3 regions of the Pigmentiphaga daeguensis genome follow, and region 3 is predicted to be linked to each of the others. Evidence: predicted binding sites of a transcription regulator. Region 3 holds the regulator's gene; each other region holds the start of a gene.
The links. Region 3 encodes LexA, which represses DNA repair genes until DNA is damaged. Its sites were predicted from a motif close to ACTGTATNNNNATACAGT; they were not measured.

Region 1 (5,017 bases), on a different contig from region 3:
GTCGACGATGGCCGGAGCGCTGCCGCGATACGGGATCTGGTTGATCCGGGTACCCGCCGCCTTGTCGAACAGCTCGGCCAGTATGTGCATGGGCGACCCCGCGCCGGGGCTGGCATAGCTTTGCAGCGTGCCCGCCTTCACTCCCGCCACCACGTCCTTGACCGACTTCACGCCGGATTGCTGGGAACTGGCCAGGAACAGCGACTGCGTGCCGATCTCGGCGATGGGCGTGAAGTCGGCCTGGACGTTGTAGTCGGCGCCGGTACCGGGCTTGAGGACATGGGGCACGATGGCCAGCGTGTTGGGCGCCAGCAGCAGCGTGTAGCCGTCGGCGGCGGACCGGGCGACGTAGGCGCTGCCTATCGAGCCGGCCGCGCCGCTGCGGTTCTCGACCACGACGGGGTGGCCCCATCTGGCGCTGAGCTTTTCGCCTATCCAGCGGGCCAGCACGTCGGTGTCGCCGCCCGCGGGGTAGGCGACGATGATTTTCACCGGCTTGTCGGGATAGCCGGCCGCCGCGGCGGGGGCGGACAGCGCCGCCAGGGAAACCGCCGCGGCGAAGGCGGCGAGCGTGGTGCGTCTTGCGAGATCGGTCATGGCTTTCCCTGTAGGTTCCGCGGAAATTTATACTAAGTTAGTAAAATATATTAAGTTAAAAAAATATAAATTATTTTTTCTCGTATGAATTTAAGGATAAACCCTGGCATTGGATGAGCCACCAATGAAACAAGCTCATCGGCTAAAATTTATGAATAACGGATTTTGTATATATTCAACCGTCGTCGGAGCGCTACCCTCATGCGATCAGCGGAAACGCCCGCCCCCAAGGCGGCTTCGGAAACCATGTCCGAGCGGGCGTACCAGCACCTGCGCGCCGACGTGATCGCCGGCGCGCTGGCTCCCGGCCAGAAGCTCAGGCTGCAGGCCTTGCAGCAGCGCTACGAGCTGGGCATCAGCCCCATACGCGAAGCCCTCATGCAGTTGTCCGGCGAAGGCCTGGTCAGCAATGACGGCCAGCGCGGCTTCAGCGTATCGCCCTTGTCCAGGGACGACATGATCGACCTGATGCACGCGCGCACCTCGATCGAGACGCTGCTGCTCCAGGATGCGATCGAACACGGCGACGACGACTGGGGGGCCGGCATCACGGCCGCCTACTACAAGCTGACGCGGGCGCGCCTGCCCCAGGATCCCAACGATCTCGTGGCGGTGGAACTGTGGGAAGCTGCCCATCGCGGGTTCCACGCCGCGCTGCTGGCCGCGGCGCGGTCGAGGTGGCTGATGCGCATCGACGAGCAATTGATCGATCATTCCGAGCGTTATCGCCGGATCCGGCTGGCCTACACATCCTCGGCGCAACAGCTCGAGGACGACGTGATGAGTGAACACGCGCAATTGATGGAAGCGGCCCTGGCCCGCAACGCCGGCCTGGCCTGCGAGCTGCTGCGCAGCCATCTGATGCGTACGGCGCAGGTGCTGGGCGAGCGCTTCGCCGAGTAGCCTGGGGCCTGCGCGAGGCGCCTTTTGGCGTGAACGATCCTAGCGGCTGGTCCGCGCCACCAGGGCCTCCAGGTGTCCATACCAGGCATGGCCAGGGTCGGCCAGCATCAGATGTGTGTCGAAGTGATCGAGGCCTTCCCAGGCGTGCAGCCCGGCGTCGGCCGGCTGGTGCTTCAACAGTTCGTACATGCGCGTATTGGCGCCGATCACGCGTGCGCTGTCCCGCTCCCCATAACTGGCCATCATCGGCACGAGATTGCCGGCGGTCCAGCTGATGGCGCTCATGAGCGCGTCCTCGCACGGCTGTTCCAGCAGGGTGGTATACACCCGCTCCTCCAGGCTGTCGGGCTCGGGGCAGGGATGGTGCAGGTCCATGACGCCGCTGATGGGCAGGCAGCCGCGGATGTCGCCGGGCGGCACGCCCGCTCGCTCCAGGGCCCGCTTGCGTAGGGCGGCCATCGCGGCGGTGCCGCCGCCGGCCGAGTGCCCCGACAGGTAGAGATTCCGGCCATCGCCTCCCCACCGGCCCACGGTCCGCCGCAGTTCGCCCAGCAGCAGGGCCGCGTCGTCGAACGCGGCGGGCAGGCGGTGCCGGGGCGCCAGCCGGTAGGTGGGCGCGACGAACACCAGTCCCCGCCGGACCACCGCCTCGGCCATGAAGTGCACATACTCCTTGTAGCCGTTGGTCCAGCCGCCGCCGTGCCAGAACACCAGCACCGGCGCGCCGCGCATGCCGCCGGCGGCGAACACGTCGTAGCGTTGCTGCGGATCGGGTCCATAGGCCAGGTCACGGGCGCGCAAGATGCCCGCATCCAGGTCGCGGGCCCATTCCAGCACCGTGTCTTCGTAGCGCTGCGCGGCGGGAAAGGGCAGGGGAGGTTGAGCGAAGAGCGGGGCGTGGTCCATGGGTTGTCCCGAGAATTTCTAATTAATTATAGAAATTATATATTTTTATGGAAAATATTTTTTGCTGAAAGACCAGGGGGCCAATTGTGCGCAATACTGTATGGATATACAGTATTGCGTGTGGAACACGATGACTCGCCGCAAGACGGCTATCCCCAGGCGCCTCCCGTCCCGCAGCGCGGGCGCGGTGCCGTGCTCAACGTCAGGCACCGGTTCGAGGGCGACCGGCGCGACGCCGTGGACGACGGCTGGGCCGCTCCGGAAGAAGAGCCGCCCCCGCTGCGGACCGAGGTCGCCATCGAGCGCGCGCGCAAGATCCTGTCCCGCAACGACTCTCCGGACATCCCCTTCGACCGCGCCATCAATCCCTATCGCGGCTGCGAGCACGGCTGCGTGTATTGCTTCGCGCGGCCCACGCATGCCTACCTGGGATGGTCGCCCGGCCTGGACTTCGAAACCCGGCTCGTCGCCAAGGCCAACGCGGTCGAGGCGCTCCGGGCCGAACTGGGCCGCCCGGGCTACCGGGTGGACGTCATCAACATCGGCTCGGCCACCGACGCCTACCAGCCCATCGAGCGCCAGTGGAAACTGACCCGGGGGCTGCTGGAACTGCTGCTGGAAACCCGGCATCCCGTGTCACTGGTCACCAAGGGGGGACTGGTTGCGCGCGACGTCGATCTGCTGGCCAGGCTGGCGGAACTGAAGCTGGTCGCCGTCTACGTATCGATCGGTACGCTGGACGGACACGTGGCCCGGACGCTGGAGCCGCGCGCGGCGGCGCCATGGAAGCGGCTGGAAGCCGTGCGGACGCTGGCCGGTGCCGGCGTGCCGGTCGGCGTGTCGCTGGCGCCCGTCATTCCCTTCATTACCGACGACCACATCGAGCATGTGCTGGAAGCGGCCAAGGAAGCCGGTGCGCGGGCGGCTTTCTACACCATGCTGCGCCTGCCCTGGGAGGTCAAGGACGTGTTCTCGGACTGGCTCGAAGCGCACTTTCCCGACCGCAAGGCCCGCGTGTTGCACTGCCTGGAGGACTTGCGCGGCGGCAAGCTCAACGACGCGCGCTTCGGCAGCCGCATGCGCGGCCAGGGCATCTGGGCCGACCTGGTCGCGCAGCGCTTCGGGCGTGCCGCGCGCCGGCACGGGCTGGCGGACCGGCGCATCGAGCTGGAGACAGGGCTGTTCAGGCCGCCGCCCCGCTCGCCGCGTGGCAAGGAACCGCCCGCCGACACCGGCCAGATGCCGCTGTTCGGCTAGGGCCCGTTCAGGCGGGAATGCCCTCGAACAGGCTCTGGAACAGCAGCACGATGCCCAGCATCAGGATGGCGGTACCCACGGCCAGCGTGATGCCGGCCACCAATACCGGCCCCCAGCCGGTACGCGTTTGCCGTGCCTGTCCCGGGTTGTATTTGGCGTCGAACTTGGCGTCGGGAGTCAGGCACAGGACGATGGCTTCGATGAAGCCGGCGACGGCCGGGACGAGGAACAGGAAGAAGGCGGGATGGAAATACCACGCTTCGCTGCGCAGCGCCGTGCCTATCATGATCAGCGAGAACAGCAGCACGATCCAGCCGTGCCGGCGGCCCAGGTACCACCAATGCGCACCGGCCCAGCCCAGCACGGCGGCCAGCAGTCCCGCCACGGTCTTGTGGCGGAAACTCCGGGTCGGCGGAAGGATATGGGATTTATCGTCGGCGGAAGATGTGGACATGTGGTGGGAATCCATCGTAGAAGACCTTGATTTTGAAGGACTTTACCGCATCCTTGCTTGCTAGGCCCAGCAGGCCGGGCTATACTTTAGGGCTTTTCTTAGTCAACTTTTTCCAAGGAATTACCTATGGTGGTGATTCGTATGTCCCGCGGCGGCTCGAAGAAGCGCCCCTTCTACAACCTCGTTGCTGCCGATTCGCGCAATCGCCGCGATGGCCGCTTCATCGAGCGCGTGGGTTTCTACAACCCCGTCGCTTCCGAGGGTGAAGAAGGCCTGCGCATCGCGCTCGACCGCGTCGAGCACTGGACCAAGAACGGCGCCCAGCTGTCGCCGGCCGTGGCCCGTCTCGTCAAGGAATACGGCGCCAAGGTCGCGCCGGCTGCCTGATTTCGTGGTGTCCGCCGCGTCCACGGGGTCCGTTAGCGATCCCGCTCTGCCCGCCGATCTCGTCGAGGTCGGGCATGTGGCGGAGGCCTTCGGCGTGCGCGGCGGCCTGAAGGTCCAGCCGTATTCGGCCCAGTCCGAGGCCTTGTTGGGCAGTCGTACATGGTGGCTGCGCAAGGGCGCGGAAGTGCGCCGTGTCGAAGTGGCCGACGCCAAGCGCCATGGCGCGGTGGTGACGGCCACCTTCCCCGGCGTGTCCGACCGGGACCAGGCCCTGGCCTGGAAGGGTTGGACGGTGCTGGTGCCGCGCAGCCAGTTCCCCCGGCTTGCCGAAGGCGAGTTCTATTGGGTGGACCTGATCGGCTGCGAATTGACGGGCAAGGATGCCTCGGACCGGGAGGTCGTCCTGGGCTCGGTGACGGAAGTCAGTGACAACGGGGTGCATGCCATCCTGCACGTGGCCTGCGTCGAACCCGTGGCTCCAGGCCAGCCGACGCAGCCGCTGCTGGATGCGCG
Region 2 (5,017 bases), on a different contig from region 3:
CGTGATGCGGCGAGAGCCGATCGGCTGATCCGATCGCGCGGGCCGCGACCTTGTCCCGGAGAGCCCGCGTGACCCATCCCGTCGTTCCTTCCACCTTCCTGTTCTGTCCCGGCAACCGGCCCGACCGCTACGACAAGGCGCTGCGCGGCGGCGCGCCGGGCGTCATCATCGACCTCGAGGACGCAGTGCCGGCGGCCGACAAGGCCGCCGCCCGGCGCGACGCCCTGGCCTGGCTGGCGGCGCTGCCCCCGGCCGGTCCGGGCGCGCCCATGGTGGCGCTGCGGGTGTCTTCCCCGCAGACGCCCGCGGGCCTGGAGGACCTTTATGCGCTGGCCCATGCGGGCGCCTTGCCCGCCCTGGATCTCGTGGCCGTTCCCAAGGCCGAGGACGCCTCCGAATTGCGCATGGTCCGCACGCACGCGGCCGCGGCCAATCCCGCGCTGCGGCTGATGGCGCTGGTGGAGTCGCCGCAGGGCGTGCGCCGCGCGGCCGGCATCGCGCAGGCCGGACCGTGGCTGGCGGCGATGGCCTTCGGCGCCGCGGACTTCAGCGCCGAGACCGGCGCGGACAACGCCTGGGACGCGCTGGCCTACGTACGCGGGCGCCTGGTGTTCGAGACCGCCGGCAGCGGCGTGCCCATGCTGGACGTGCCGCACATCGCCATCGACGACGACGCCGGCCTGCGCGCCGATTGCGAGCGGGCGCGCGCCATGGGCTTCTCCGGCAAGCTCGCCATCCATCCGCGCCAGTGGCCCATCATCGTGCAGGCCTTCGCGCCCGATCCGCGCCGGCTGGCGTGGGCGAGCGAAGTGGCCGCCGCCTACGAACGCGCGGGCCGCCGCGCCTGCGCGGTGGGCGCCACCATGGTGGACGAGCCCGTCTACCAGAGCGCCCTGCGCATCCTGCGGCGTGCCGCCGCGCCGAACCCATCCGCCGCTGGAGACCATCATGCATAGTTCCTACTACCACCTGGGAGACGGCCTGTATGCCGAGCGTTTCGGCCTGGGCTTCGAGCACCTGTCCGCCGGGCAGCGTTTCGTCCATCGGCCGGGCATCACGTTCTCGCAACAGGACAACGTGGCCGAGGCCCTGGATTCCATCAACGCCGCCATGGTCCACTACGACGATCGCTACGCCGGGCTGACCGACTGGAAGCGGCCCCTGATGGTCAGCACGCTGACCCTGCAGCGGCTGATCGGCATGACCTCCAAGACCTTCGGCCGGCGGCGCCGCATCGTGTCCATGTCCAATATCGCGCTGACCCGGCCGATGTTCGGCGGCGACACCCTGTATGTCGAGACCGAGGTGCTGGCCACCGAGCCGGTGGATGCGCACCTGGGGCGCGCCAGCCTGCTCACGCGCGGCTACAACCAGCGCGGCGAGCAGGTGGCCGAGCTGCGCTACGTGGCCGAGCTGTGGCACGGCGCGGCCGGGCCCGACGTGATCGCCGGCGCTTCGGCCTCGGACGAGGCCCGTTTCCTGTCGCATGCCGCGCGCGGGGACGGCGCCTGGGTCGAGCAGACCGGCCTGTTCTTCGAGGACCTGCGGCAGGGGGAAACCTTCATTCACAGCCCCCGCAAGACCCTGCTGGCCGAGGAATCCACGCTGCACGCGCTGCGCGCCATGGAGTGGCAGCCGCAAAGCCACGACCACGCCTGCGCGCAGGCGCTGGGGCTGGCGGCGCCGGTCGTGCCGCAGACCTGGGGGATAGGCGTGGCCGTGGCGCTGTCCACGCGCACCTTCGGCCGGGTCACCGTCAACCTGGGATGGACCGACGTGGAGTTCGGCGCCGACCTGATGCCGGGGGACACGCTGGAGGCCCGGTCCACGGTCGAGGGCACGCGGCTGTCGGGTTCGCGGCCCGACCAGGGCGTGGTGACGGTGCTGACCGAGGCGCGCAACCAGCGGGGGGAGATGATCAACCGCTACCGGCGCGCGCTGATGGTGTACCGGCGGGGGAGCAACCCCTACGCCAGGGCGGGGTACTGAGCGGACGTCTCCGCGTCCGTTTTTCCAGAATTCCGTTGTTAATTTGGCCTGGGAGCTTGCAGTCCCATACTGTTTTTTTATACAGTGTCGGGCAGTGCCATAATTCGCCCATCAACCCAAGGATCCCAGAATGGACGACACCAAAGCTTCCAAGGCCGCAGCCGCTGCCCAGAACGAAAAGACCAAGGCCCTGGCCGCCGCGCTGTCCCAGATCGAAAAGCAGTTCGGCAAGGGCTCGGTCATGCGCTATGGCGACAACGAGGTCGAGCACGACATCCAGGTCGTCTCCACCGGCTCGCTCGGCCTGGACATCGCCCTGGGCGTGGGCGGCCTGCCGCGCGGCCGGGTCATCGAGATCTACGGCCCGGAATCGTCGGGCAAGACCACGCTCACGCTGCAGGTCGTCGCCGAAATGCAGAAGCTGGGCGGCGCCTGCGCCTTCATCGACGCCGAGCACGCGCTCGATGTCCAGTACGCCTCCAAGCTCGGCGTGAACCTGACCGACCTGCTGATCTCGCAGCCCGACACCGGCGAGCAGGCCCTGGAAATCACCGACGCGCTGGTGCGCTCGGGCGCGGTCGACCTGATCGTCATCGACTCGGTCGCGGCGCTGGTGCCCAAGGCCGAAATCGAAGGCGAGATGGGCGATTCCCTGCCCGGCCTGCAGGCCCGCCTGATGAGCCAGGCGCTGCGCAAGCTGACCGCCTCGATCAAGCGCACCAACTGCATGGTCATCTTCATCAACCAGATCCGGATGAAGATCGGCGTCATGTTCGGCAACCCCGAAACCACCACCGGCGGCAACGCGCTGAAGTTCTACGCCTCGGTCCGCCTCGACATCCGGCGCACCGGCTCCATCAAGAAGGGCGACGAGGTCATCGGCAACGAGACCCGCGTCAAGGTCGTCAAGAACAAGGTGTCGCCGCCGTTCAAGAGCGCCGAGTTCGACATCATGTACGGCGCCGGCATCTCGCGCGAAGGCGAGATCCTGGACCTGGGCGTGCAGGCGGGCATCGTCGAGAAGTCCGGTTCGTGGTTCAGCTATAACGGCGAGCGCATCGGCCAGGGCAAGGACAACGCCCGCGAGTTCCTGAAGGAACGCCCGGAAATGGCCATCGAGATCGAGAACCGCGTGCGCGACAGCCTGGGCGTGGCAGCCCGGGTGGCCGGCGCCGGCAAAGTGACCGAAGCCGAGCTTGAAGACGAGTGATGACGGCAAGCCCGCCTCCGGCCCTTCGCTGAAGGCCCGGGCGGTGGGTTATCTGTCCCGGCGCGAACACAGCCGCCTGGAACTGGGCCGCAAGCTGGCCCGTTTCGGGGAAGAGGACGAGGTTCGCGCCGTGCTCGACAGCCTGGAGAAGGAAGGCTGGCTGTCTACCCAGCGCTATGCGCAAAGCGTGGTGCACCGGCTGGCGGCCAAGCAGGGCACCTTGCGCATCATGTATGAGCTGCGCCAGCACGGCGTGGCGGACACGCAGATCGCCGAACTGCGGGACACGCTGGAAGCCACCGAACTGGCCCGGGCGCGCGATGTGTGGCGCAAGCGCTTCGGCACGCTGCCGGCCGATGCCAGCCAGCGTGCCAAGCAGGTGCGTTTCCTGATGTCCCGGGGCTTCGGCCAGGCCACCATCAGGCAGGTGTTGCGAGGTGTGGACCTCGATGACCTGGACGACGGCCAGGGCTAGGCCGCTTGCCGGAACGCCCGTACACTTTCCGCATCCCCTTTCGCCGCGAGGCTGCCATGCGTGCATTGTTGCTGGCCCTGTGCCTGAGTGTGTCCAGCCTGTGGGCCTGTGCCCAGCCCGCCCCCCGGGCGGGCGACGTGATCACGCTGGAAGGACGCATCGTGCTCAAGGGCAACGAGCCCTTCGTCGTCGCCGTGCTCGAGTCGGGCGACCGGCAATGGGACCTGCGCGGCCTGACCCGTCAGCAGATGCAGGACCTGCAATCGCGCACCGTCACGGTCACCGGCACGGTGGCGCGCGCCGCCGGCGAGGCGGGCGGCGGGATGCCCGCCCAGTTGCAGGTGCAGTCCATCCGATAGGGCCTGTGAACAGGCCCTGGTCCGCGCGCCATGGTATGTTGCGCGTAAGCTTCTTCTGCGGGGGCAAGATGAATCGCGATACCGTGGGTACCATCCGGACACTGGCCGGGATTGCGTTGGCGGCGCTGCTGGCTTCCTGTGGTGGCGGCGGGGGCGGCGAGGTCTCCGGATCGGGGGCATTGTCCGTGGCATGCAGCGGCGCGCAATGCGGCGCCGCCGATGCGCAGACCTACCGCGGTAGCGGCGTGGGCATCTGGCGCTACGACAATAGCGGTTCGAGCTCGGGCACGTCGGTGCCGATCGCTCTCAATGGCGTCAATGGCCGTACCGTCACGCTGGTCTTCACCAACGTTTCCGACCGCGATGCGGGCATGGCCTCGATCAGCGCCTCGGTGGCGGATCGTCCCGCGGCCTCATCGAAAATCGAAGCCCCGGCCGATCCGGATCACCTGCCGGGCGTCAACCAGATTCCCGCGCACATCCGCGACTACCAGCCGCCGGTCGATCGCGCGTCCCAGCCCCGGGCATCGACGCGGCAGGGCCCCGCCACCGCCGTGCGGGCGGCGGTCGAAGGCGATACGCGGGAATGGCAGGACAGCAGCGGCACGCGGTTCCAGGCCACCCTGGCCCGCCGCTGGGCAGCCACCGACGGGCGCATGCTGAACATCTGGGTGCAGGACGGCGAGCGGTCCGCCGCGAAGGTGAGCGAGGCCCTGCTGGACAGCCTGAAGAGCCGGTTCTCGTCGAACCAGGACTCCGTCTATCCCATCGTGACCGATCTCGCGGGCGCGCCTTGGGGCGCCACCGTCGGCAGCGGCTACATCGGTCCCGACCAGGACCTGCACATCGTGCTGTCCAACATCACGCCCGATGGCAAGCCCTGGGGCGTGATCGGCTATTTCTTCAACGCCAATGCCTTCCTGAAAAGCTACGAGGCGCTCAGCAATGAAGCGGTGGTGCTGTTCCTGGACACCGAAACCATGT
Region 3 (5,017 bases):
GAAAACGATTCTTTCGGACAGGACTTCGTAGTCTTGGGAGTAGTCGCCGGGGGTTCCATAGCCATTGTCTAGTGGATCTGACTCGCTAAAGGCATAAGCCGGCCAGCATGCCGCCCATGCGATCAGACCGGCCATTGCCGCCATTGATCGGCCCCTGGTTTTCCCGCGTTTCTTCATGGCTCGTCTCTGGCGGCTATTTGAGCGAAATACGGGCGGTGACCGTGCATTCGTGGGTGTCGACAGGACCTGTGGGAGGGGGCATGCCTGTTTCCATCGCGTATTGAGCCTGCAATGCTGGCTGCCACGGCTTGGTCTTGGTGGAGGAGCAGTCGCAGGCGCCCAGACTGATGTCCTTGAAGTTGCTCTTGCGCTGGGCGAACTCCGAGGCGCGGGACTTGGCCCGTGCGCAGGCCGCCGCGCGAGAGCTGTAGCTGATGGCTGCGGACTGTTCCTCGACGGCACGGGGGCCGTCCGAACCCGAGCTTGAACCCGAGCCTCCGATCGAGACGCCTTGGGCAGCCGCGCTGGCACACCAGACGGATGCGGCCGCAGCCGTGGCAAGTACCGCAAGGGCGTGGAGGACGTGGGATTTCGCTTGCATGATGGCCTCTTCCGGGATTGGCGCAGCGAGGGGAGTGGAGCAACCAGCCTAGCAATGAGTACGAAAAAATACGTACTCCAAATGGGGGGGGATTGCTGGCTTACAACAACTTCCGCAAGTGCGTAGATCCGCCGGTGAGACGTAAAAAAGCCCACGAATTTCAAAAATTCGTGGGCAATGGAGCATCGGAGCACAGGCTCCGCAGCAGTCTTATCCTGCTGCGAGTGCCGTAGGGAGACTCAGGCGTTCCAGCCTCGAGAAAACAGCAGCGCCAGTGCGGAAGGATAGCTTCGGCTGCTGCTTGCGCCGCGACGTTGCTTGAAGGGCCACGGGCTGCGATTCGCGGGAGTCGGTTTGGCATGCGGCCCATGTTGCCCGGTTCGCGGGATGATGGGCCGTTGCGCCGGCAGCGTATCCGCATCCGTGCCATGCGTGTCCGTTTCCTCGGCGGTGCGCGTGTGCGTTCCCGCCGCGGCGAGCCCGGCCGCACGTTTGAACCCCGGCTTGAACCCCGCACGCACCGTTTGCTGGCCGATGTCCAGCGTGACCGCGCCTTCGCCGCCCTGGGCAGCCGGCGCGATGCGCTGGAGCCGGATCTGGCCGGCCTGGCTCATGTCCGCCAGCAGCCGCAATTGGGATGCCGAGGTCGTGGCGGGCGTGCTGCAGGTATGGAACAGGAAGGCGGGGCAGGCGGCCAGCCGCGCGGCCATGTACAGGCGGCGCACCGTGCTTTCGGATTGCGCGGCCGCCTGGTCAGGGGGCAGGATGGCGACCAGCGCCGCGAACTCGCCCGCCCGCACGCCGGATTCCAGCTGGTCCAGGCCGTCCAGGGGGTGGTCGGTGCGCACGAGCTTGACGCATTCCAGCGAAACGCCGTGCTGGATCAGCGCGGGGGCGTAGGACAAGTACGGCGGCACCAGCAAGGCCACCGTGCGGCCGGCCTTGGTGAGCCGGCTCAGCAGCGGGCCGAGCAGGTTCAACTCGCCATGCCCGACGCGCGGGACCAGGATTTCGGTAAGTGCGCCGACGGGCCATCCGGCCTGGGGCAGGGCGGCGTCGAGCGCGGGAAAGCCGCTGGAAAGACTGGAGCTGGGCGTGCAGTGTTTCATGATGGTCGTCCGTCTGGGTCTTCAATGCACCAGGCCGGCCCGGATCAGGCCGACGGCGATGCCCTCGAGCGCGAAATCGTCGCGCTCGCGATCGACTTCGATGGGTTGGAAGTCGGGATTGGCCGGCAGCAGGCTCAGGCCGGTTTCGGTGTAGCGCAGTTCCTTGACGGTGACGTCGTCGCCCAGGCGGGCCACGATGATCTGCCCGTCGCGGGCCTGGGCGGCCTTCTTGACCGCGAGCAGGTCGCCGTCGAGGATGCCGGCGTCGCGCATGCTGTTGCCGCGTACCTTGAGCAGGTAGTCGGGCCGCTGCGAGAACAGGGCCTCGTCCACGCCGATTTCCTTGTCGATGTGCTCGGTGGCCAGGATGGGGCTGCCGGCGGCGACCCGGCCCACCAGCGGTAGCACCAGTTGCGCCAGCACGGGGTGCGTGAGCTGGAGCGGCGGTTCGGCCGCGACGGGGTCTTTCAGCCGTATCCCGCGGGAGGTGCCCGCGGACAATTCCAGTACGCCCTTGCGCGCCAGCGCCTTCAGGTGTTCCTCGGCCGCGTTGGGCGAGCGAAAGCCCAGCGCCTGGGCGATTTCGGCCCGGGTGGGCGGAAAGCCGGTCTTGACGATGGCCTGGCGAATGAGATCCAGGATTTCTTGTTGGCGTGCGGTCAGCTTGGACATCTCGGGCTCCGTGGCGGGGCGCCCGCCACCGGGTGGCGACGGCGCGTGTCGGGCTTCTGTGGTTTTATCCAGTAACTGTATTTTTATACAGTATCGATGCGCGACGCAAGCGAAAAACGCAAGTGTCGCGGGAACGCCAATCCGGCCGCGGGTATCATCGGGCTCTCGTCCTTCCGTGCCCGCGTCCGCCATGTCCCTGCCACGTCTTTGCATCGTCGCCACCGGCGGCACCATCGCCGGGGCCGGCGCCCGCCCCCAGGCCACGATGGCCTATGCCGCCGGCGCGCTGGACGTGGCCGAGCTGTGCGCCAGCGTGCCAGGCCTGGACGAAGTGGCCGACATCCGGGCCGAGCAGTTCGCGGCCATCGACAGCAAGAACGCCACGCCCGCCTTCTGGCAGTCGCTGGCCGGGCGGGTGCAGTCACTGCTCGACGCAGGCGCCGACGGCGTGATCGTCACCCACGGTACGGACACGCTCGAGGAAAGCGCGTATTACCTCCACCTGGTGCTCAAGACCGACAGGCCGGTGGTTCTGGTGGGCGCGATGCGCCCGGCGACCGCGCTGTCTCCCGACGGCCCGCTGAACCTGCTGGACGCGGCCACGGTGGCCGCCCATCCGCAGGCGGCCGGGCGCGGCGTGCTGGTCGTGCTCAACCACCAGATCCTGGGCGCGCGCGACGCGTCCAAGACCAATGCCAACCGGCCCGATGCCTTTGCTTCGCCCAACGCGGGCGCCCTGGGCTGGGTCCAGGACGGCCGGGTCGCCTGGATGGGGCGGCCGGAACGTCCGCACACCAGCGCCACGCCTTTCACGGCCGCCACGCCGCTGCCTCCGGTCGAGGTGCTGGCCGGCTATGCCGGCGGCTCGGCCGCCCTGATCCGGGCGGTGGGATCCACCGGGGCGCGCGGCCTGGTCTGGGCCGGGACCGGCAACGGTTCGGCCAGCGCCGACGCGCAAGAGGCGCTGGACGGACTGGAGCGCGGCGGCGTGGCCGTGGTCCGCGCGACCCGCACGGGCAGCGGCTGCGTCGCGGCCTCGGGCGGGCTGCCCGGCGCCGGTACGCTGTCGCCGTGGAAGGCGCGCGTGCTGCTGATGCTGGCGCTGGGCGCGGGCATGGACGACATCCAGGGCGCCTTCGACACGTATTGATCCGCCCGTGCGAGGCCGGCCAGCCCGCAACCGCGGCGGTGCATCCATGCCCGGAAATGGGCCCCGAAACCACGCCGCACGGCGGTTCTCGGGCCTTTGGCTTGCTTTTTGCCCTTCTGCGGGCGATAATAGAGGGCTTGATTTTTGGCGGAAGCCATTTTTTCGCCAGATTGATCCCTTGTCCGACTCTAGACGCTTGAGCGGACTTGCGCCTACAGCGGGCCCCATCCGGACGCCCGCGGGACCATCCATAAGGAGCTTCGATGCGTCACTATGAAGTAGTTTTCATCGTTCACCCGGACCAGAGCGAGCAGGTTCCGGCCATGGTCGACCGTTACAAGTCGCTGATCACCAGCCAGGGCGGCACGATCCACCGTCTGGAAGACTGGGGCCGCCGCCAGCTGGCGTACCCGATCCAGAAGCTCGTCAAGGCTCACTACGTGTGCATGAACATCGAGTGCGGCCAACTCACGCTGGACGAACTCGAGCACGCTTTCCGCTACAACGATGCCGTGCTGCGCCATCTCGTCGTCAAGATGAAGAAGGCCGAGACCGCCCCGTCGCCGATGATGAAGATCGTCGAGCGCGAGGAGGCCCGCAAGGTGTCCACCGAAGCCGCCCCCGCCGAGGCCTGAGCCCCGGCTGGACTGGCATGACAGGTCGTTGCCGACCGCCCGCATCGCAGGCCCGCCGTAGCGGGAGCCCGTCGATGCCACGGACGACACGGCGTTGAACAAGGTTCATCTGACCGCCCAGGTGGTCGAGTGCAAGCCGCTCAGGTATACCCCCGCCGGAATCCCGGTGCTGGAACTGGCGCTTGCCCACGAATCCGAGCTGATCGAAGGCGGGAGACCCCGCCGGGTCGAGATGCTCGTCAACGCAGTCGTCGTCGGCGATCTGGCCGGCAGGCTCGAGCGCGAGGCGCTGGGCCGGTCGATCCGGATCGAAGGGTTCCTGGCACCGACCCGGAAAGGTTCAAGCAGACTGAGGCTGCACATCCAGCAGGCCGCCATCGTCCGGCAGGGCGAGGAGGGCGGGCCGGCAGGACAGCCCCAGGTGTGAAACGGATTGAATACCCAAGAGGTACATCATGGCCGCATTCGGCAAACGCAAGGAAAAGAAGAAGTTCGGTCAACAGAATCCGCTGTTCAAGCGCCGCAAGTTCTGCCGCTTCACGGCAGCCGGCGTCGACCAGATCGATTACAAGGACATCGAAGTCCTCCGTGACTTCATCCAGGAAAACGGCAAGATCATTCCTGCCCGCCTGACCGGCACCAAGGCGCACTACCAGCGCCAGCTCGACACGGCTATCAAGCGCGCCCGCTTCCTGGCGCTCTTGGCCTACACCGACAACCACAATTGATTGCCGGGAGAGACCATCATGCAAATCATCTTGCTCGAAAAAGTCGTCAACCTCGGCAACCTGGGTGACGTCGTCCGCGTGAAGAACGGCTATGCCCGTAACTTCCTGATTCCCCAGAAGAT

Region 1: the regulator LexA is predicted to act here: its motif matches at 2,502-2,519, upstream of ABD104_RS08000 (PA0069 family radical SAM protein).
Region 2: the regulator LexA is predicted to act here: its motif matches at 2,058-2,075, upstream of recA (recombinase RecA).

The regions. Positions count from the first base shown of each region.
Region 1 is NZ_BAAAEN010000004.1:266,848-271,864, reverse strand. It holds gene ABD104_RS08015 (Bug family tripartite tricarboxylate transporter substrate binding protein) at 1-597, opposite strand, end outside; gene ABD104_RS08010 (GntR family transcriptional regulator) at 799-1,500, shown strand; gene ABD104_RS08005 (alpha/beta hydrolase) at 1,540-2,406, opposite strand; gene ABD104_RS08000 (PA0069 family radical SAM protein) at 2,527-3,663, shown strand; gene ABD104_RS07995 (TM2 domain-containing protein) at 3,671-4,117, opposite strand; gene rpsP (30S ribosomal protein S16) at 4,244-4,504, shown strand; gene rimM (ribosome maturation factor RimM) at 4,512-5,017, shown strand, end outside.
Region 2 is NZ_BAAAEN010000003.1:98,064-103,080, reverse strand. It holds gene ABD104_RS05405 (GntR family transcriptional regulator) at 1-28, shown strand, start outside; gene ABD104_RS05400 (HpcH/HpaI aldolase/citrate lyase family protein) at 69-956, shown strand; gene ABD104_RS05395 (hotdog family protein) at 949-1,989, shown strand; gene recA (recombinase RecA) at 2,120-3,199, shown strand; gene recX (recombination regulator RecX) at 3,186-3,674, shown strand; gene ABD104_RS05380 (hypothetical protein) at 3,731-4,033, shown strand; gene ABD104_RS05375 (M30 family zinc metallopeptidase) at 4,102-5,017, shown strand, end outside.
Region 3 is NZ_BAAAEN010000001.1:495,968-500,984, reverse strand. It holds gene ABD104_RS02440 (hypothetical protein) at 1-177, opposite strand, end outside; gene ABD104_RS02435 (hypothetical protein) at 194-601, opposite strand; gene ABD104_RS02430 (hypothetical protein) at 841-1,710, opposite strand; gene lexA (transcriptional repressor LexA) at 1,732-2,382, opposite strand; gene ABD104_RS02420 (asparaginase) at 2,573-3,532, shown strand; gene rpsF (30S ribosomal protein S6) at 3,796-4,167, shown strand; gene priB (primosomal replication protein N) at 4,262-4,594, shown strand; gene rpsR (30S ribosomal protein S18) at 4,623-4,895, shown strand; gene rplI (50S ribosomal protein L9) at 4,914-5,017, shown strand, end outside.